3 regions of the Kitasatospora sp. NPDC057542 genome follow, and region 3 is predicted to be linked to each of the others. Evidence: riboswitches for the same ligand, from Rfam matches in the RefSeq annotation. Region 3 holds a riboswitch; each other region holds the start of a gene.

Region 1 (5,809 bases), on a different contig from region 3:
GCGAACTCGATCTCCTCGTCGATCCCGGTGTCTCGATCCGCTGCGGGCCGAGAGGCCGGCGGTCGCCTACGGCAGCCGGGCGTGCTCGGCGCGGCTCTCGGCGATGCGCTGCTCGGCGAGGGCGCGGGCCCGGTCGCGGTCGTGGCCGGTGAGCCTGGCGAGGATCGCCGCGAGTGGCCTGACCCTGCCGAAGCCGCCCCAGTGGCCCTCGGGGATCTCGGTGGGGAAGACCCAGATCCGGCCGGGGTCGCGCGGCCAGGCGCCGTCCTCGGCGTCCAGGATCGCCTCGGTGACGTCGGCGATGACGCCCGCGCGCTTCCGGGCGTCGAGCTGGCCCTCGGGCACGGACGGGACGACCTTGTAGCGCGGGGCGTCCGCGATCTCGCCGCCGACGTAGACGGCGGCGGGCCGGTGCAGGAAGAGCCAGGACACCGAGCGGGTGGCCGGGTCGGCGGGGTCGAAGCCCTCGTGGCGGATCAGGATCTCGGTGATGCGGTTGAGCAGGGCCGCTTCCGCCTCCGGCCGCAGGGCGCCGTCGGGGATGTGGACGTCGAGCATCGGCATGGCCGTCGCCTCCTGGATTTAATTTCTCAACTCAGCTGGATCGGAGCCTAGCCGGGACTGAGTGGAGATTGTCAACCCAGGTGCTTCGGGGCGGTCTAGGATCGAGCCATGGCGGAGCAGCGACACCAACGACGGATCGACCCGGCGAACTGTTCGGTCGGGCGTGCACTCTCGGCGGTCGGCGAGCGGTGGTCGCTGCTGATCGTGCGGGAGGCCCTGGACGGTGTCAGCCGCTTCGGGGAGTTCCGGACCCGGCTGGGAATCGCCAGCAACCTGCTCTCCACGCGGCTCGACGGCCTCGTCGCCGCGGGTGTGCTGCACCGGGTGGCGTACCAGGAGCCCGGCGACCGGCAGCGCTTCGAGTACCGCCTCACCGAGAAGGGCGTCGACCTGAGGCCCACCGTGATCGCCCTGCTGGAGTGGGGCGACAAGTACCTCGCGGACGAGGAGGGCCCGTCGGTCGTCGTCCGGCACGGCACCGCCGACGGCCACGGCTGCGACGAACCGGTCACTCTCGTCCTGACGTGCGCCGCCGGACACACCGGCCTGCCCCCGGACTCCGTCTACCGCAGCCCGGGCCCGGGCGCCCGCTTCCTGCCGTCCTGAGCGGCCCCGCCACTGGGCCGGTCCGCGCGGCGACGTGCCGTGGCCGTGGCAGTGTCCCTGCCCGGCCGGCCGTCCGCACCCGCGGGCGGCCCCGAGGTCGGGCCCGGGACTTCAGCCCGGTTCGACTTCAGCCCAGTTCCATGAGGATGTCGGCGCGGGCGTAGTAGTCGGCCACCGGGAGCCGGTCGCGGGTGATCCTCACGAACCCGGCGTCCTCGTAGAGGTGGACGGCGGGGGCCAGCCTGCTGTTCGTGCCGAGGAACAGCCTGGCCGCGCCGAGTGCCCGGGCCCGGCCGATCGCCGCGGCCACGAGCCGGCGGCCGATTCCGCGCCCCTGCGCGCCGGGGGTGACGGCCATCTTCGCCAGCTCGAACACGGCGTCCGGGTGGGCCAGAAGCGCAACGCACCCCACGACGGTTCCGCTTCCCGGCTCGCGGGCCAGGAGCACGTCGCCGCCCGGGTCCACGATGCGGCCGAACGGATCCCCGAGCACGGCCCGGTCCTCCTCCTCCAGGGTGAACAGCTGTGAGATCCATTCCTCGTTCAGCGCGCGGAACGCGTCGGCGTCGCTGGGCGAGGCGATCGAGGAGACCACGGGCGGTGCGGACGCGTACGGCATGGGGCGGGTTCCTTCCCTGGACGACACCACGTCAGCCTGCGACTGCGCCGACTCATGTGTCCAATACGTACACCGGCCGCCATCCATAGGCTGGAGATATGGATCAGCGAATCGAGCTCCGGCATCTGCGCTACTTCCTGGCGCTGGCCGAGGAATTGCACTTCGGCCGCGCCGCCCGCCGGCTGCACATCGCCCAGCCGGCCCTGTCCCAGCAGATCAGGCAGCTGGAGAAGATCGTCGGCGTCGAGCTGTTCCGGCGGACGTCCCGGAGCGTGCGCCTCACGGACGCCGGGATGACGTTCCGGCCGCGGGCGAGGGACCTCCTGGGCCGGCTGGCCGCCGATCTGGACGAGGCCGGCCGGGTCGGCCGCGGCGAGGCCGGCCGCCTGGACGTCGCCTTCATCACCTCCGCCGCCGCGATCGTCAGCGAACGGCTCCGGGCCTTCTCCCTCCGCCGCCCGGACGTCCAGGTCAGGCTGCACGACGGCTTCACCGTCGACGTCCTGACGGCCCTGGAACGCGGCACGGCCGACATCGGGATCGTCCGTGATGCCGAGGAACGCGACGACATCGACCTCGCCCTCCTGACGACGGAACGGTTCGTCGCGGTCGTCCCCGCCGACCACCCCGCCGCGGAGGGAGACCGGGTGGAAGCGGCGGCGCTGGCCACCGACCCCCTGATCCTGTTCCCGCGCTCGGCGGGAGCCCGCGCGTTCGACGTGAACACCCAGCCGATCCGGGACACCGGCAACGACGTCCGGGTCGTACAGGAGTGCTCGAACTGGCACACCGTCATCATGCTCGTCGCCGCGGGCCTGGGCGTCACCATTGCCCCCCACAGCGTCACCACGCTGCTCCCCGCGGGCGCCCGGCGCCTCGAACTCGACGGGCCGTCCGCCATGAGCCGGGTCTTCCTGGCCACCCGCCGAGGAGACGACCGGCCCCTCGTGCGGGCCTTCGTCGCGGCCTCCGAATCCGTGGCGGGCCGGGACGGACGGTCGAACGACGCGCCCTTGATGCTGTCCTTCACCGCGACGTAGGCCTTGCGCCCGTCCGGGCTGACCGCCACCGAGGCGGGTGACGCGTCCAGTTCGACGGTCCGCGGGACACCCGGGACCGGCCCGCCGGACGTGCCGGTGACGGCGCCGGCGGAGCCGGACCCGGCGAGAAGCAGTGCCGCACCCGCCGCCAGGGCGCCTGACCAACGGGCCTTCGGCAAGAGCGAGTGCCCGTACGAGGTGTGGCTTCGGTGAGGCACACGAAGGCCGCAGCCCTGCGGGAGGGCTCCGATCCGTCCGTGCCGGTGACGATCGGACCGCTGGCACCCGGTGCGGGAGTGGTGTGCACGGGAACCTCCAGGACGTGCGGTCCGACCAAGGCCCGCCCGGCGGGCAGCAGCGGCCCGGAGCCCCGCTCCGACCGGCGGACGACGTGTACGTTCCGGAACCGCTGACGCGCCGCGCCGCCCCGCTTCCGGGGCGGCGCACGCCGGTCAGTCAGCCGATCGCCGCAGAAGGTAGGTGTCCATGATCCAGCCCTTGCGCTCGCGCGCCGACTCGCGCAGTTCGCGGATCCGCGGGGCGGCTTCGGCCAGCGGGCCGGCGACCAGGATCTCGTCGGGAGTGCCGAGGTAGGCGCCGTAGTGGATCTCCAGCCCCTCGGGGTCGATCCCGCTGAAGGCGGCCCGGCCGTCGAGCATCACCACCACGTCGTCCACGTCCTCGGGGAACCCCTCGGCCAGGCGGCGGCCGGTGGTGATCTGTACCGGGCGGCCGACCCGGGTCAGCGTGGTGCGGTGGCGGGCGGCGAGCGCGGACACACTGCTGATGCCCGGGATCACCTCGTAGTCGAACGCGACCGTGCCGCGGGCCCGTACGTCGTCCACCACGGCGATGACACTGTCGTAGAGGCTCGGATCCCCCCAGACCAGGAACGCGCCCGTCTCGCCCTCACCGAGGTGCTCGACGGCCAGCTGCTCGACCAGGTCGGCGCGGCGGACGCGCCAGTCGTCCACGGCGGTCGCGTATGCCGGGGTGGTGCGGTCCCGCTCCGCGTCCGGCGCTTCGACGAGCCGGTGCCCGGGCCGCCCGTGCTCGGCCAGGATCCGGCGACGCAGCCGGATCAGGTCCTGCCGTTCCTCGCTCTTGTCGAGGATGAAGAAGACATCCGTGCGGGCGAGTGCCTTGACCGCCTGCAGGGTGAGGTGGTCGGGGTCGCCCGCGCCGATGCCGATGACGAAGATGTGCCGCATGAGAGGCATTCTGCCGTCCGAGACACCCTGATCACGCCGGCAGCCGGGAGGAGCGCGTCGCGAAGCCGGGTATGGACCACCGTGACGTGACGCACGAACCCTTGACCGGATCTTTTCCGTTTCGCCATGATGGGCCGTCAAGTAGCGACTCCGCCGATGGGGGAAGTCCGGTCCGAATCCGGCGCTGACCCGCAACGGTAGGCCTCCGGCTCCACGTCGGCGGCGAGCCCGATTACCCGTCGGCGGAGGTGTGTCGTCCCCTCCTCCCGTCGTGGTCTGCGGGCCGGAGCTCCGAGGGCTGCCCGGCGTGTCGCCGACGTCCTCCGGGCCCCTGCGTCCAGGCCCGGAAAGGCACCCATGCCCGCGCTCCGCCGCACTCTCGGTCTGCTCGCGATACCCGCCCTCGCACTCGCCACCGCGCTCCCGGCGGCCACCGCCGCCCACGCCGCGCCCGCCGCCGCGACCTCGTCCCCGACGGTCCGCCCCGACGCCGCCGCGGGCGGCTGGCTGGCCCGCCAGCTCGTGGACGGCGACCACTTCGAGTCCGTCTTCAACGGGACCGCCTACCCCGACCAGGGCCTGACCGTGGACGCCGTGCTGGCCTTCGCCGCCTCGCACAGCTCCGACGAGGCCGCCGCGAAGGCCACCGCCTGGCTGGCGAAGCCCGAGATCATCAGTGGCTACCTCGGCGACGGCACCACCGAGGCCTACGCGGGCGCGACCGCCAAGCTGCTGCTCGCCGTCGAGGTCCGCGGTGGGAGCCCGACGGCCTTCGGCGGCGTCGACCTGCCGGCCCGCCTGCGCTCGCTGCAGACCGCCGAGGGCCGTTTCTCCGACCGCTCCCAGTGGGGCGACTACAGCAACGCCTTCGGCCAGTCCCTCGCCGTGATCGCCCTGCACCGCACACCCGGTGACGCTCCGGCGGCGGCTGTCGACTTCCTCGCGAACAGCCAGTGCGCGGACGGCGGCTTCCCGGTCTCCTTCGGCCAGGCCACCTGCACCAGTGACCCCGACGCCACCGCACTCGCCGTCCAGGCCCTCGCCGCCACCGGTCGCGCCGCCAAGGCGAACACGGGCCTGGGCTGGCTCACCGCCCACCAGAACACCGACGGCGGGTTCGCGGCGGCCGGGGCGAGCGCCTCCAATGCCAACACCACCGGCCTGGCCACCCAGGCGCTGCTCTCCGGCGGGCGCCTCGTCGCCGGCCTCAAGGGCTGGAGCCGGTTGGTCACGTTCCAGCAGGGCTGCTCCGCCGACCCGGCGGTCCGCGGAGCCGTCGCCTATGACGCGTCCGGCTTCAACGCGGGCAACGGCGCCCGGGCCACCGCGCAGGCCGTCCTCGGCCTCGCGGGCACCCCGCTGGCCACCCTCTCCGCTTCCGGGGCCCGCCCCGATGCCCCGACCCTGGCCTGCCCGGCCCCGGTCGCGCGCTGAACGAGCCTGACACCAGGAGGATTTCACCGATGACCGACACTCTCACCGCGGTCCGCCCGGCCCGCCGTACGCTCGGGTCGATCGCCGCCGCGGCGGCCCTCACCGCCGGACTGCTCGGCGTCTGCGCCGTCCAGGCCCCGCAGGCGCAGGCGGCCGCCTGCACCGGCACCACCGGAGTCACCGTCGTGGTCGACTTCACCGCCGTCGGCGGCGGCATCCAGACCGGCTGCGCGCTCGGCGACCCGGCCAGTGGCCTGGCCGCGCTGACCGGCGCCGGATTCTCGTACGCCTTCCACCCGCGCTACCCGGGCTTCGTCTGCACCATCAACGCCCTG
Region 2 (7,137 bases), on a different contig from region 3:
CGCGGGCGGCTTCGTCCCCGCGTTCAACAAGGACAGCGACCAGAACGAGCGGGTCGTCTGGCACTTCGACACCGAGCTCGGCGACATCGAGATGGTCCAGATCGCGGGGGCCGTGGCCCGCCGCATCGTGCCGTACGTGGACGCCGGAACCAAGGTCGAGCAGGGCGACCGGATCGGTCTGATCCGGTTCGGGTCCCGGGTCGACACCTACCTGCCGGCCGGCGTCGAGGTCGGCGTCGAGGTCGGCCAGAAGACCACAGCCGGGGTGACGCGCCTTGACCGTGACTGATCCTGAGACAATCGTCGGCCTGGACGACGAGGAGACGGCCCTGCGCCGCCGCCGCTGGGCGCGCGACCGCGAGCTGCGCGCCCCGCGCTCTCCCCAGCACCTGTCCACCGCCGACTTCCTGACCCTGGGGAACGCCGTCTGCGGCTTCCTGGCGATCTACTCGATCACCACCGGGGTCCTGGTCCCGCACATCACCAACCCGGACGCCGCTCCGGACCGGCACAGCGCCGCCACCGCGGTCACGCTGCTGCTGATCGGCTCGATGTGCGACCTCTTCGACGGCCTGGTGGCGCGCAAGCTGCGCTCCTCCGCCCTCGGAGCCGAACTGGACAACCTGGCGGACCTGATCAGCTTCGGCATCGCGCCGGCCTACTTCGTCGCGGTCTGGGGCATGGTCTCCCAGGGTTCCAACAGCAAGCTGTCGGCGCTCATCGCCATCACGGTGCTGCTCGCGGTGGTGCTGCGGCTGGCCCGCTTCTCGGCCGTCAAGATGCGGCCCGGGGTGTTCCAGGGCATGCCCTGCCCGATGGGTGCGATGACGGTGATCGCCATCGTGCTGCTCGACCCGCCGTTCCTGCCCGGTCTGCTCGCCATCTTCGGTGCCGCGTACCTGATGGTCAGCCGGATCGAGTACCCGAAGCCGCAGGGGCTGCTGGCCACCGCCACGCTCTGCTGGGTCGTCGTGGCCATCGGCTGCCTGGCCGCCTGGGCCACCGGGCTGCCCGGCGGCGACACCCTGATGCACGTCGGCGCTTTCGCCCAGATCACGCTCGCCGCGATGGCGCCGCTGCTGGTCATCCGCCGCAAGGTGGGGCAGAAGGTCGGCGACGTCCGCGCCCGGCGGGCGGAGTCGCGGCTCGGCTGAGTCCCGCAATTGTCATAAGAGTCAGGGCCCGGAACCTGTTGGTTCCGGGCCCTTCTCATGTGTCATAACAGTCGAGCGCCGCGGGTGCGGGCTCAGGGACCGCCGGTGCGGACGCCGACACGGACGTCGGATCCGCCGGATCCGCCGTCGCTGCGGACTCCGAACTCTTCCGCAATTGTCATAAAAGTCAGGCACCACCGGTGTGCACGCTGAACGCCGAGCGGCGGGCCGCCCGGGCCACGCCCGGGTCCGGGTGCACGCCCGAGACCGCCGTCAGCACCGAGGCCGCCCGCGGGTGCCCGGACTGCCGGGCCCGGGCGAACAGCCGGACCGGGTCGCCCGCCGAGGCACCCTCGACGTGGCCCACCAGCAGCTCGGTCTCGCCGTGGTCGAGCACCGCGGCCGCGGTGTCCACCCAGAGCCAGGCCGCGTCCTCCGCGCCCAGCACGTCCGCCGGGGAGACGCCCTCGTCCGCGCGCTCCGCCAGCCAGAGCAGTGCGTAGGGGCGCAGCACCGGCTCGTCCACCGCGGCGCGCACCGCCTGCTCGGCCGGACCGCCGGCCACCCGCAGCGCCTCGAAGGCCAGCCCGCGCACCAGCGCGTCGTCGCCCTGCGCGGCCTCCAGCAGCTCGCCCACCGCCCGGTCCGCCGGTCGGGCCGCGACCCAGGCCCGGAACTCGGCACGGGCCGGGCCCGGCGAGTAGTCCGCACAGGCGTTCAGCAGCTCGAAGGCGCTCTGCTCGATGTGCCCGGCCGCGGTCTGCGCGACCGTGCAGATCTCCTCCAGCTTCGCCCGCACCGCCCAGTGGCCGAGCGGCGACAGCTCCGCGGCATCGTTCCTGCGCACCAGGGCGCCGACGGCCGCCAGGCCGTCCAGCATCCAGTCCAGGACGGCGGCCACGTCCGAGGGCGCGGCCGGGGTGTCGATCTGCGGCGCGCGGCAGGTGCCGCGGACGGCGGAAACGGCCGAGGCCGCGTGCGGCACCGGCGACAGGCCCGGTCCGCCGAGGCCGGCGCCGACCCGGCGCTCGTCCAGGCCGCGGCGCAGCAGTTCCAGCAGCTCGCTCTCGGCGACCGGGCCGTCCACCAGGTGCAGGAAGGAGAGCAGCTGCGGGGCCTGGTCCACGGCCTGCCCGGCCAGTACGGCGAACACGCCGCGCAGCGCGGCGGGCGGCACCGGGGCGAGCAGGGTCCAGGCGTCGAACAGCGCCGACCAGCCACGCACCACGGCCTCGTCGTCGTGCTCCCAGGCGTGCAGCCGCCAGCCGGGGCCGGCTCCGCCGTCACGGGCCTCCACCAGACCCACCAGCAGCGCCTGCCCCCACGCCTTGGCGGCGGCGCCGACCGTCATGGCCAGTGCCCGGCCCGCCGCGCGGGCGTCCTCCGGGAGCAGCTCACCGCGCTTGTCGACCTCGGCCAGCTCCCCGGCCCAACGGGCGACCCGGACGGCGTCCACCAGCATCCTCCGGGCCAGCGGCGCCAGCTCGGCGGGTGCCGGGAAACCCTCCGGCACGGGAACCCGGCCCCGCCCGGGAGCCGGAGCGGGCCCTCGTCGCCGGGGTACTCCGTTACGGGGGACACCCGCCCCGCCCGGCCTGCCACCGGCGGGCCGGTGGGCCGTTCCGGGGAGACGGGTCACCGTCGCACCGGTACCGATCGTCGGCGGGAGCGGGGCATCACGGTCGCGCGGGTTCCGAGACGTCACGTCGAGCAGTCTTCCCCTTGTACCGGCCTTCTGTCACATCCGGTTGTCCGTACGACCGGGCGACCGGTGGCGGCACCTCCGCAAGATCGGGCAACAACGGCAAACCGCCTGGCCGGAAACGTGTGACCTGGCCATGCCACCGGCGCTGCCCCGGTCGCCGGGAATGCTCGTCCGATCACCGTGCGTACGGGTGGGGGGTAAGGGGTCGGTCCAATTGTTGCCCCTGACGGCAGGGGGCTTTTCACGCGGGGAATCCGCTCCGCCGACTTCCGGCGGGACTGTCCAGCCCGAATCCGGACGGATGGCGGGCGGGGTGGCGGGGTCGTGCTGCACGAGAAGTCGGACCGGCCGACTTCTCGTGCACGCCCGGCGGAATGGCAGAAACGTTCATTCGTGAACGACGGAATCCCCACCGGAAAGCCGGGTGGGGCCCAGCCGAAACCGCCCGCACGGTCAGGGGGCTAGAGCAGCGGCGTGAGCCAGCGGCGGAGGAGCTCGGTGTAGTGGTCCGGGGCGGTGTTCCAGAGGGTGGCGTGGTCGGCGCCGGGGAACGCCTGGAGGCTGACCACGTCGCGGCGGGCGGCAGCCAGCTTCTCCGCGCTGCCGAAGGGGGCTATCCGGTCCTCGGGGCTGTGCAGCAGGAGGGTGGGCACGCGCAGGTCGGTGCCCTCGGCGATACGGCCGAAGTCGGCGAGGTCGACGCCGGTGCGGCCCTGGGCGGCGAGGGCACCGAGTTCGGCGGCGACACCCTGGAAGCCGGCCCGGGCGGCGTCCCGGCGGGCGGAGGCCGGGAGGTCGAGCACGGGCGAGTCGAGGATCAGTCCGCGGATGGCGTGCGACCAGGCGGAGCGGGCCGCCGTCCGGAGGACCATGGTCGCCCCGAGGGACCAGCCGTAGAGGATCACCGCGCCCGCACCGCTGTCGAACGCCAGCCCTACCGCCGACTCGACGTCTCGCCACTCGGTCTCGCCGAAGTGGCTGAGCCCGTCGGGGGAGGCGGGGGCGCCCTGGTCGCCGCGGTAGGTGACGGCGAGGGCGGGCAGGCCGAGCCGGTCGAGGACGGGGAGCACCGGGAGGGTCTGCCGGCGGTCGGCTTCGGGGCCGTGCACCAGGATCACCCAGGTGCCGCGTTTGCCGTCGAGCTGCCAGGCGGGCAGCGCGCCGAGTTCGCCCTCGACGACGGTGTCGGCGAAGGCGAGGCCGAGCGCCTCGGTGGGGTCGCCGAGGTGGACCCGGGGAGTGAGGCGGACCTCGGTGCCGGCGGTGAGGGTGCCCCGGTCGGCGCGGACCAGGCGGCGGGTGACGCCCCGTTCGTCACTGTGCAGGATCTCCTCGACGACCGCGTGCCCGCCGTCCGCCCACTCGACCGCCCAGCGGCCGGGGCGCAGGCTCTCGGGGCCGCGGGTGAAGGTGACCCGGCCGGGGGCGAGACTGTGGACCAGGAGCGGACCGGACTCCTGGACGGCGGTCGCCGGACGGACCATTCGCTCGGAGGCCCGACGGCCGATCAACAGCACGGCGGCCCCGACCGCTGCGGCCGCCACGACGGCGGCGGTTCCCCATCGCATTTCGCTCCCCGCTCTGTTGGTCACGGACCGGACGGTGTTCGAGCACCAGTCCACCGGCGCCCCGCCCGCCCGGCCACCGGGCTAGGCCGTCCGGGTGACCTCGGCGGCGACCCGACGGTGCCGAGGAGAGGCCGGAAGCGGGCGGTGGAGGAGTCGACGGTGGGGCGACGGGGGCCGCTGCGGAGCGTGCCACCGAAAGGCAGGCGTGGCGTGCGATGCGGCCCCGGCCGCCGAACCCACGAAGCGGCCCGGGGCCTGTCTCTCGGATTCCGTCGGATCGGACCGCGGCGTCGGGGTGCGTGCATCGCCAGGCGGACGTGGGGGTACCTCCCGGCCAACGGCTGGGGCGCGTCGCGGGCCCGGCAAGGATCCGGGGGACGGGCCCCGTCCCCGGGCCGGTGCCGCACCGGGCGATCCCACGGGGTGTCAGTCAGCGGCGCCCGCGTGTGACCAACCCCTCCGTGACCTCGGTTGACTCCCGGTTCGGGCCCGTGATGGGATCCTGGGGCCAAACGGAGGCATGGAGAGGAAGCCGGTGGAAGTCCGGCGCGGTCCCGCCACTGTCACCGGGGAGCACGCTCGGAACATCGCCACGGCGGGCCGTCGACGGCCGCTGGAAGGCTCCGGGGGTGCGTTCGACCCGGAAGCCAGGAGACTCTCGCCCCCGTCACGTCGATCCAGGGCGCGGACCCTGAGTGAGGACACGCACGCGATGCAGGCTGCCCCGCCCCGCCGGACTCCGAGCTGCCTTCCGCCGTGCCACCGATGACCCCGCCCGCACCTTCTCCTTCTCCGCGCCCGCTGACCCGCGCCGCCGCGTTCGCGCTCGGCGCCGTCGCGGGCTACGCCGCCGACGCCCGCTTCGCCGACCCCCGCCGGGGCCACCCGGTCGCCGTCTTCGGCAGCGCCGCGACCCGGCTGGAGCGGCGGCTGTGGCGCGACGACCGCGGCGCCGGGGCCGGGTACACGGCGCTGTGCGTGGGCGCGGTGGCGGCGGGCGCGCTCGCCCTGGACCGTACGGTGGGCCGACGCCCGCTGGGCCGGGCGGCGCTGGCGGCGGCCGCGACCTGGACGGTGCTCGGCGGCACCTCGCTGACCCGGGAGGCGCGCACCATCGGCCGCTCGCTGACCGCGGGCGACCTCGCGGCCGCCCGGGAGCGGCTGCCGCACCTGTGCGGGCGGGATCCGAGCGCGCTGGACGGGCAGCAGATCGCCCGGGCGGTGGTCGAGTCGGTGGCCGAGAACACCGCCGACGCCGTGGTGAACGCGCTGACCTGGGGCGCCCTGGCCGGCACCCCCGGACTGCTGGCCTTCCGCGCCGTGAACACCCTGGACGCCATGGTGGGCCACCGCTCGCCGCGCCACGCCCGGTTCGGCTGGGCCTCGGCCCGGCTGGACGACCTGGCGGGCTGGCCGGGCGCCCGGCTGACGGCGCTGCTGACGGTGGCCGCCGCACCCGAGCCCCGGACGGCCTGGCGGGTCTGGCGGCGCGACGGCTCCGCGCACCCGAGCCCGAACGCGGGCCAGGCGGAGGCGGCGTTCGCCGGCGCGGTCGGCGTACGGCTGGGCGGGACGCTGCGGTACGGCGAGCGGATCGAGCACCGGCCGGTCCTGGGAGCGGAGCTGCGGCCGGTGACGGTGGACGACATCGAGCGGGCCTGCGCGCTCTCCCGGCGGGTGGGCGCACTGGCGCTGGGTACGACGGTCGCGGGGCACGTCCTGCTGCGGGCGTTCCTGGGGAAGAGGGGATGGGCATGACGAACGCGCTGCTGGTCGCGGGGACGACCTCGGACGCGGGCAAGAGCGTGGTGACGGCCGGGATCTGCCGCTGGCTCGCCCGCCAGGGCGTGCGGGTCGCGCCGTTCAAGGCGCAGAACATGTCGCTCAACTCCTTCGTCACCGCCGACGGCGCCGAGATCGGCCGCGCCCAGGCGATGCAGGCGCAGGCCGCCCGGGTGGAGCCGGAGGCGGCGATGAACCCGGTGCTGCTCAAACCCGGCGCGGACGGCCGCAGCCAGGTGGTGCTGCTCGGCCGGCCGGTGGCCGAGGTGGGCGCGCTGGACTACCGCGAGCGCAAGCCCGTCCTGCTGGAGCGCGCCCTGGAGTGCCTGGCCGACCTGCGCCGCCGCTACGACGTGGTGGTCTGCGAGGGCGCGGGCTCGCCCGCCGAGATCAACCTGCGCGACCGCGACATCGCCAACATGGGCCTGGCCACGGCCGCCGCCCTGCCGGTGGTGGTGGTCGGGGACATCGACCGCGGCGGAGTCTTCGCGGCGATGTACGGGACGCTGGCGCTGCTGTCGGCGGAGGACCAGCGGCACGTGGCGGGCTGGTTCGTCAACAAGTTCCGCGGCGACGCGCGACTGCTGGCACCCGGGCTGGAGATGCTGCACGAGCTGACCGGCCGTCCGGTGCTGGGCACACTGCCGATGCTGCCCGGGCTCTGGCTGGACGCCGAGGACTCGCTGGACCTGTCCACGGTGGTGGACCGGGCGGACGGGCCCGGGCCGCTCGGCGCGGACGTGCTGCGGGTGGCCGTGGTGCGCTTCCCGCGGCTGTCCAACTTCACCGACGTGGACGCGCTCGCGCAGGAGCCGGGCGTGCTGGTGCGCTGGGCGACCAGGCCGGAGGAACTGGCCGACGCCGACCTGGTGGTGCTGCCCGGCACCCGGGCCACCGTCGCGGACCTCGCCTGGCTGCGCGAGCGCGG
Region 3 (7,137 bases):
GCCGCCGGGGTGATCGGCCCGTTCGCGGTGCTCGCCTTCTACCGCGCCCTCGCCCTCGGCCCGATGGGCGTGATCTCCCCGCTCACCACCATCAGCGTCGCGGTGCCGGTGGGCGTCGGCCTCGCCCCGGGCGACCGGCCCGGCCTCGGCCAGGTCGCCGGGATCGCGGTCGCGATGGTCGGCGTGGTGCTGGCCGCCGGCCCCGAGCGCGGCGGGCCGCGTGCGGCCCGCAAGGCGCTGCTGCTCACCGTCGCCGCCGCCTTCGGCTTCGGCACCGTGATGGCCCTGATCGCCCACGCCTCCACCGGTGGCGGCCTGCTGCTGGTGCTGTGCGTCCAGCGGGTCTGCAACGTGGCCGTCGGTGGCGCCGTCCTGCTGGCCGGGCTGCGCCGCTCCGGCGGGACGGCCGAACTGCTGCCCGGCGTACGGACGCAACTGCCCGCACTCACCGCGACCGGGCTCGCCGACGTCGCCGCCAACGGGGTCTACGCGATGGCCTCGCACCGCGGCTCGGCCGCCGTGGCCGCCGTTCTCTCCTCGCTCTACCCGGTCGTCACCGCACTGATGGCGCGCGGGGTGTTCAAGGAGCGGCTGCGCCCGGTCCAGGCGGTCGGCGCCGGGCTCGCCGTCGCGGGCACGCTGCTGCTCGCGGCCACCTGAGTCACGAGTTCCCGGGCGTCCAGCGCTGCTCGACCCGGGCCAGCTTCCAGTACCCGATCGCGATCGCCCAGACCACCACGAACAGCCCGGCGATGGCGTAGCCGACGTTGTCCAGCGAGATGTCCGCGATGAACCCGGTGACCGGGTCGGTCAGACCGAGCTTCTCGTGCAGCACCCCGACCAGCTCGATGGTGCCGATGATGAAGGCCACCGCGATCGACAGACCGGTGATGGTCAGGTTGTAGTACACCTTCCGGACCGGATTGGCGAAGGCCCACTGGTACGCGAAGTTCATGAACGTCCCGTCCAGGGTGTCGAACAGGCTCATCCCGGCGGCGAACAGCAGCGGCAGGCAGGCGATCGCGTACCAGGGCAGGCCGGAGGCCGCACCCGAGCCGGCCATCACCATCAGGGTGACCTCGGTCGCGGTGTCGAAGCCCAGGCCCAGCACCATGCCCACCGGGAACATCTGCCCGGGCCGGGTGATCGAACGGGTCGCCCGGTTCAGCACCCGGGCCATGAAGCCGCGCGAGTCGAGGTGCGCCTCCAGCTCCTTCTCGTCGAACCGCCCGGCCCGCATCGCCCGGAACACCTTGAGGATGCCGAGCAGCGCCGCCAGGTTGAGTGCGCCGATCAGGTAGAGGAACGCGCCGGAGGCCGTCGTACCGACCATCCCGAGCCACTTGTGGGTGGTCGACTCGTCGTCCATCAGCGTGTTCGCCAACTGCGCGCCGCCCGCCACCAGGGCGGCCATCAGCACCACCATCGAGGAGTGTCCGAGGGCGAACCAGAAGCCCACCGAGACCGGCCGCTTGCCGTCCGCCATCAGCTTGCGGGTGGTGTTGTCGATCACCGCGATGTGGTCGGCGTCGAAGGCGTGCCGCATGCCGAGGGTGTACGCGGTGATACCCAGGCCCACCCCGAAGACCTGGGTGCCGACCGCGTACTTCTCGGGTGCGACCAGGAAGATCAGCGTCCCGAAGGCCACCACGTGCATGGCCAGGATCACCACCATCAACCCGGCCGTACGGACGGTGTCCTCGCGCCGCCATCTGAAGGTGGGCAGGACGGAAGGGGCCGCCTTCGCCCCGGCGGCAACGGTTTCGGGCAGGGTCATCTGCGGATCACGCTCCAGCACCTCGTGGAAAACCTCGTGAGATGCCGTGGCCGGTCTCCTGGCTTACGGGACGCCCGTACCCGCCTTCCCAGGCGCGCGAGGCGCCCAGTGGCTCCGTGGGTACGGACGACGTTCCTCCGCAGGCGGAGGAACGACCCGATCACAGTGGCGAGGGCCGCTCCGGGCTGGGACCCCTGAGGGTCCGTCACCGGTCTTCCCGAGCACCACGGCGGGCTACACCGTAGGGGCCGGGCCCGACCCGTGCAAGGCTGCGCACCTGCGCAGGTGTCCAGGATCACAGCGGAGCGCCTGCAAGAATGTCCGCATGCATCTCGTACCGGCCGACCGCGCGGGCCACCGCACCATCGACGGGCACCGGGTCTGCGAGGCCATCGCCGCGATCGGCGACCCCGCGCACGTCCGGTCCTGGGCCGAGCGGTTCTCCCTGCTCGCCGACCCCGGGCGGCTCGCCCTGCTGCTCGCCCTCCACCGGGCCGGCCCGCTCGCCGTCACCGACCTCGCGGTCGCCACCGGTATGCGCGACCCCGCCGTCTCCCAGGCCCTGCGGCTGCTCCGCACGGCAGGCGTGGTCACCGGCGACCGGGACGGACGAGTGGTGCGCTACCGGCTCGTGGACGAGGCCATGCGCCCCCTCCTGGACGAGTGCGCCGCCGCCGAGCACCACGAACCCAGCGCGGCCGCGGGCTGACTCCTTCCCGCGCCGGCCCGGGAAGGGTGCGGCGCGCCGGAGGCGGCCCCTGCCAGTACGATCATGGTGTGCCGTCCCACCCCCACGCCTGGCCCGCCGACCGCTGGAACACCGACCCGGTCAAGGCCCGCGTGCTGGCGGTCGCCCGCACCCTCACCTCCGCCACCCGGGTCCTGGACGTCCTCTCCCTGCTGAGCCCGCACGGCATCGACCTCTACTTCACCGTCAACCCCGGTTCCGCCTTCGCCGACCGCGCCCTGGACGAGTACCTCCACGGCCTGCCCGGCTTCACCGTGCTGGACTGGGAGGACGCCGTCCGTCGCCACTTCGACCTGGCCGTCGCCTGCGCCGTCCACTCCTCCATGCACCGTCTGGACGCCCGCCTCGTCGTCCTCCCGCACGGCGCCGGCTACAACCGCCTGGTCACCGAGTCCACCGGCGACACGATCAGCGCCGCCGGCCTGTCCCGCAACGAACTCACCCACCACGGACGGGTGTTCGTGGACGTCCTCGGCCTCTCCCACCCCGAACAGCTGGACCGGCTGCGGGTCTCCTGCCCCGAGGCGCTCGACGTCGCCAAGGTGGTCGGCGACCCGTGCTTCGACCGGATGCTCGGTAGCCGGCGCTCCCGTGACGGCTACCGCGCCGCGCTCGGCGCCACCGGCGGCCGACGGCTCGTCGTCGTCAGCTCCACCTGGAGCGAGCACTCGTTATTCGGCCGCCGTCCCGACCTGCCCCAGCGGCTGGTCCGCCAACTGCCCGCCGACGAGTACACGGTGGCCGTCGTCCTGCACCCCAACGTGTGGAGCCGCCACGACCCCGCGGCGCTGCTCGACGACGCCCGCCGGATGGGCCTGCGCCTGATCCCGCCCCACCAGGGCTGGCAGGCCGCACTCGTCGCCGCCGACTGCGTGATCGGCGACCACGGCTCGGTCACCGTCTACGGCGCCGCCCTGGACCACCGCACCATGCTCGTCGCCACCGGCGCCGCCGAACTCGACCCGCGCTCCCCCAGCTACGCCTTCGGCCAGGCCGCACCCGTCCTCGACCCGGACGGGGACCTCGCCGCCCAACTCGAACTGGTCCTGGCCCGGGACCCGGCCGATCTGAGCGACATCACCGGCCGATCGCTCGCCCACCGCGGCGAGTCCGCCCGGCTGCTGCGCCCGCTGCTCTACTCCTTCCTGGAGGGACTGGACGAACCCCGGGACGAACCGGCCCTTCTGCCCTACCCCAGGCCCGTTCCATGCCCCGCGGCCACCGAGGGGCCCACCGCGTACGACGTCAAGGGCACGAGCGGGGGCACGGACGTCAGCCTCCGGCGCTACCCCTTCGACCCGAACGACCACACCCCGCGCGGCTTCCACGCCCTGACCGACGAACACCCGGGCGACGCCCTGCGCTACACCGCCGAGGTCCTCGCCCGCACCGCGGTGCACGCCGAACGCCCCGCCACCCGCTGGCTCGCCGACACCATCGCCGAACTCCCCGGCCTCGCCGTCGCGGTGGCCGCCCTCGGCCCGGCCCGCCACCTGCTCCGGCTGCGCACCGGCCTGCTGCTGGAGGCCCGCGCCGAACCGGACTGGGGCTGCCCCGACCCCGGCATCGACCCGCTGCTGCTCGGCTCCGCCGTGGCCTGCTGGCTCGCCGACGGCGGCGACCCGGCCGGCCTGCCCGAGCACGGGCTCACCGTCCGCACCGGCCGGCACCACACCCGGGTGTCCTTCCGGACGGGGCCCTAACCCGCCAGTTGCCGCAGCCGCTCGCGGCTGCGCTCGGCCAGCCCCGCGTCGTCCAGCTCCTCGGCGAGGGCGAGGAGCAGGGTGTGCGCCTGCGCCTCCTTCGCGTACTGGCTCCGCCTCTCGGCCTGCCGGGCACAGTCCTGCGCGTGAGCGACGGCGAGATCCAGCTGCCCGAGCGCCCGGTGGGCCCGGGCGCGGACCAGCGGCAGCTTCATCAGCATGTCGTCGTCCCCGGTGGCCACGGCCCGCCCGGTGGCCCCGGTCAGCACGGTCAGCGCCTCCTCGGCGCGCCCGTCGGCGATCAGCGCCTGCGCCAGGTTGTAGCTCTGGACGATCTCGCCGTGGTCGTCGCCCCGGTTCTCCGCCAGGGCCAGCGTGAACCGCTCCACCGCGTCGCCCGGGCGGCCGTCGGCCAGGCAGAGCAGGCCGTCGGTCTCGTAGAGCACCCCGACCACCTGACGGTCGGTCACCAGCGGCACCTGCTCCGTGGCGAGCGCCAACTGCTCGGCGGCGAGCCGGTACTCCTTGCGCTCGTAATGGGCGCGGGCGAGCTGGTTGCGCATCCGGACCACGGCGTCCGGCCGGTTGTCCCACTGGGCCGACTCGATGCCGAGCCGGTGGGTCGCGATCCAGTCCTGGTAGAGCTTCCGGCCGTGGTAGAGCAGCCAGAGCGACTCGCAGAGCCGCCACACCTCGCCGTGCCACCCCTGCGCGGCCGCCTCCTCCACCACCGCACGGAAGTTGGCGCGTTCGGCGTACAGCCACTCCAGGGCCGCGGTCCCGGAGGGGAAGCCGGGCAGGTCGTCACCGCTCCGGTCCTGCAGACGGAGCCGCTTCCCGGCCAGCGCGCGGTCGGCGACCGACGCCCGGCCCCGGTAGTACGCGACCACACCGGCGAGGAGTTCCCCGCGGTCGGACAGCTCCCGCGTCCGACCGTAGGCGTGCAGCCGCACCACGTCGTGGGCCCGGAAGCGGTTCTCGCGGTCGTCGTCGTCCACCACCTCGTCCAGCAGGTGGACGCCACGCAGCTCCTTGATCGCCCGCTCGGCCCGCTCGACGCCGACCGCACGTGCCAGTTCGGCGGACACGAAGGGACCGGGGTGCACCCCGATCAGGTGGTAGAGCGCCCGCCCCTGTGCCGACAGCCGCTCGTAGACCAGGTCGTACGTCGCGCCGAGATCGTTCTCCTCGTCCTCCAGCACCGCCAACCCGCCCTCCCGGTCGTGCAGTTCGGCCACCACCCGGCCGACCGGCAGGCTGTCCCGGTCCAGCAGCTGGCTCCCGACCGCGTTCAGCGCGAGCGGCAGCCCGCCGCACAGCTCGACCAGTTCCGCCAGTTCCCCGTCGGTGCCCCGCCCGGAGCCCACCCAGCCGCGCACCAGTTCGGCGCCCGCCGTCGCGCTCAGCGGCCCGAGTCGGCGCACCTGCGCGCCGTCCGTCCGCAGCGCGGGCAACCGCCGCCGGCTCGCGACCACCACCAGCCCGCTGGACGGGAGCAGTGCGCGGACCTCCGCGGCGTGCTCGACGTTGTCCAGGAAGAACAGGCACCGGCGCTCGGCGGTGGCGGTGCGGAAGGCTGTGAACCGCTCGGCCTCCACCGCCGGCGGCTCGGTGCCGAGGGCCCGGAGGAAGCCGGCCAGCAGCTCGGGGAGGTCCACCCCGCCCTGGTGCCGGTAGGCCTCCAGGTCGGCGTAGAGGTCCCCGCCCGGGAAGTGCTCCCGGTGGTCCTCGGTGAACTTGGCGATCAGCTCGGTCTTCCCGACCCCGCCGAGGCCGGTGAACACCACGACCCCGAGTCCGCCCTCCTCGACCCGACCCAAGGCCTCCGCGAGCGCGGCGAGTTCCGGCTCCCGGTTGACGAAGGGACCATGCGGAGGCCGGATCTGATGCGGCCTCGGCAGCGGCTCCCGCTCGTGGAAGTGCACCGACCCGATGTCCCGGGCCTGCACCACGTGGCCGCCCACCGTGGCACCTGACACGGTGTTGGCCACCTCGTGCCGTTCCATCCGCCTGCTCCCTCCGGCCGGTCGGCCCCAGCCTACGGGCTGGGCACCCGGCCGGAGGGGCCCTCGGGTGTCACCGGGGGGTGATCTCGCCCATCTCCGCCCAGCCGTCCAGGCCGGGGATCTCGGTCGAAACGATCCGCGGCTTGGCGGCCACCGCGTACGACAGTTCCTCCATGGCCTTGGCGAAGTGCGCGGACTCCACGTGCTCCTTGCCCGCGTCGCCGTCGCGGAACGCCTCGACCAGGACGAACTCGTTGGGGTCGTCGACGCTGCGGGACCACTCGAAGAAGAGGTTGCCGGGCTCGCGGCGGGTGGCCTGGGTGAACTCGTCGACCAGGCTCAGCCACTCGTCGGCGCGCTCGGGGCGGACCGGGAACTTGACCGTAATGAAGATCATGGGACTTCCTTTCGCTCCACGTTCACACGTGGCAGTGCGGACAGTGGCACGCGGCTCGGCGCGCACGACGTCCATCGTCGCAGGTCAGAGGGCTGCCTACGACACGGGGCCGGGCCCCGCTCACACCGCCTGGCAGGTCGGGCACCAGAAGAGGTTGCGGGCGGCGTGCTCCTCCGTCCGCACCTCGGTGCCGCAGACCAGGCAGGGCATGGCGGCCCGCCGGTAGACGTACACCTCGCCGCCGTGGTCGTCGACCCGGGGCGGGCGGCCCATCGCCTCGGGGGTGTGCTCGGGACGGACGGTGTCGATCCGGCCGGCGGTGACGCCCTCGCGCATCAGGGCGACGAGGTCGGCCCAGATCACGTCCCACTCCCGGCGGGTGAGGTCGCGCCCGGCCCGGTGCGGGTCGATACCGTGGCGGAACAGCACCTCGGCCCGGTAGACGTTGCCCACCCCGGCCAGCACCTTCTGGTCCATCAGCAGCGCGGCGACGGTCGTCCGGCTGC

Evidence for each region. A riboswitch is a leader RNA that binds a small molecule or an ion and turns the genes downstream of it on or off. The one in region 3 is predicted to bind cobalamin.
Region 1: another riboswitch for cobalamin. It lies ahead of ACFU7Y_RS37805 (prenyltransferase/squalene oxidase repeat-containing protein); the one in region 3 lies ahead of ACFU7Y_RS32435 (HoxN/HupN/NixA family nickel/cobalt transporter).
Region 2: another riboswitch for cobalamin. It lies ahead of ACFU7Y_RS13255 (cobalamin biosynthesis protein); the one in region 3 lies ahead of ACFU7Y_RS32435 (HoxN/HupN/NixA family nickel/cobalt transporter).

The regions. Positions count from the first base shown of each region.
Region 1 is NZ_JBHVFE010000500.1:396-6,204, forward strand. Features, by position in the region: gene ACFU7Y_RS37780 (hypothetical protein) at 67-564, opposite strand; gene ACFU7Y_RS37785 (helix-turn-helix domain-containing protein) at 673-1,170, shown strand; gene ACFU7Y_RS37790 (GNAT family N-acetyltransferase) at 1,298-1,789, opposite strand; gene ACFU7Y_RS37795 (LysR family transcriptional regulator) at 1,888-2,829, shown strand; gene cobF (precorrin-6A synthase (deacetylating)) at 3,282-4,040, opposite strand; cobalamin riboswitch at 4,151-4,299, shown strand; gene ACFU7Y_RS37805 (prenyltransferase/squalene oxidase repeat-containing protein) at 4,398-5,474, shown strand; partial or broken gene ACFU7Y_RS37810 (hypothetical protein) at 5,504-5,809, shown strand, end outside.
Region 2 is NZ_JBHVFE010000080.1:10,237-17,373, reverse strand. Features, by position in the region: gene ACFU7Y_RS13275 (phosphatidylserine decarboxylase) at 1-289, shown strand, start outside; gene ACFU7Y_RS13270 (phosphatidylcholine/phosphatidylserine synthase) at 276-1,154, shown strand; gene ACFU7Y_RS13265 (hypothetical protein) at 1,342-2,667, opposite strand; gene ACFU7Y_RS13260 (S9 family peptidase) at 3,321-4,427, opposite strand; cobalamin riboswitch at 4,952-5,085, shown strand; gene ACFU7Y_RS13255 (cobalamin biosynthesis protein) at 5,193-6,185, shown strand; gene ACFU7Y_RS13250 (cobyric acid synthase) at 6,182-7,137, shown strand, end outside.
Region 3 is NZ_JBHVFE010000354.1:1,473-8,609, reverse strand. Features, by position in the region: gene ACFU7Y_RS32440 (EamA family transporter) at 1-660, shown strand, start outside; gene ACFU7Y_RS32435 (HoxN/HupN/NixA family nickel/cobalt transporter) at 662-1,777, opposite strand; cobalamin riboswitch at 1,808-2,021, opposite strand; gene ACFU7Y_RS32430 (metalloregulator ArsR/SmtB family transcription factor) at 2,103-2,486, shown strand; gene ACFU7Y_RS32425 (hypothetical protein) at 2,555-4,228, shown strand; gene ACFU7Y_RS32420 (AAA family ATPase) at 4,225-6,234, opposite strand; gene ACFU7Y_RS32415 (putative quinol monooxygenase) at 6,305-6,631, opposite strand; gene ACFU7Y_RS32410 (DNA-formamidopyrimidine glycosylase family protein) at 6,752-7,137, opposite strand, start outside.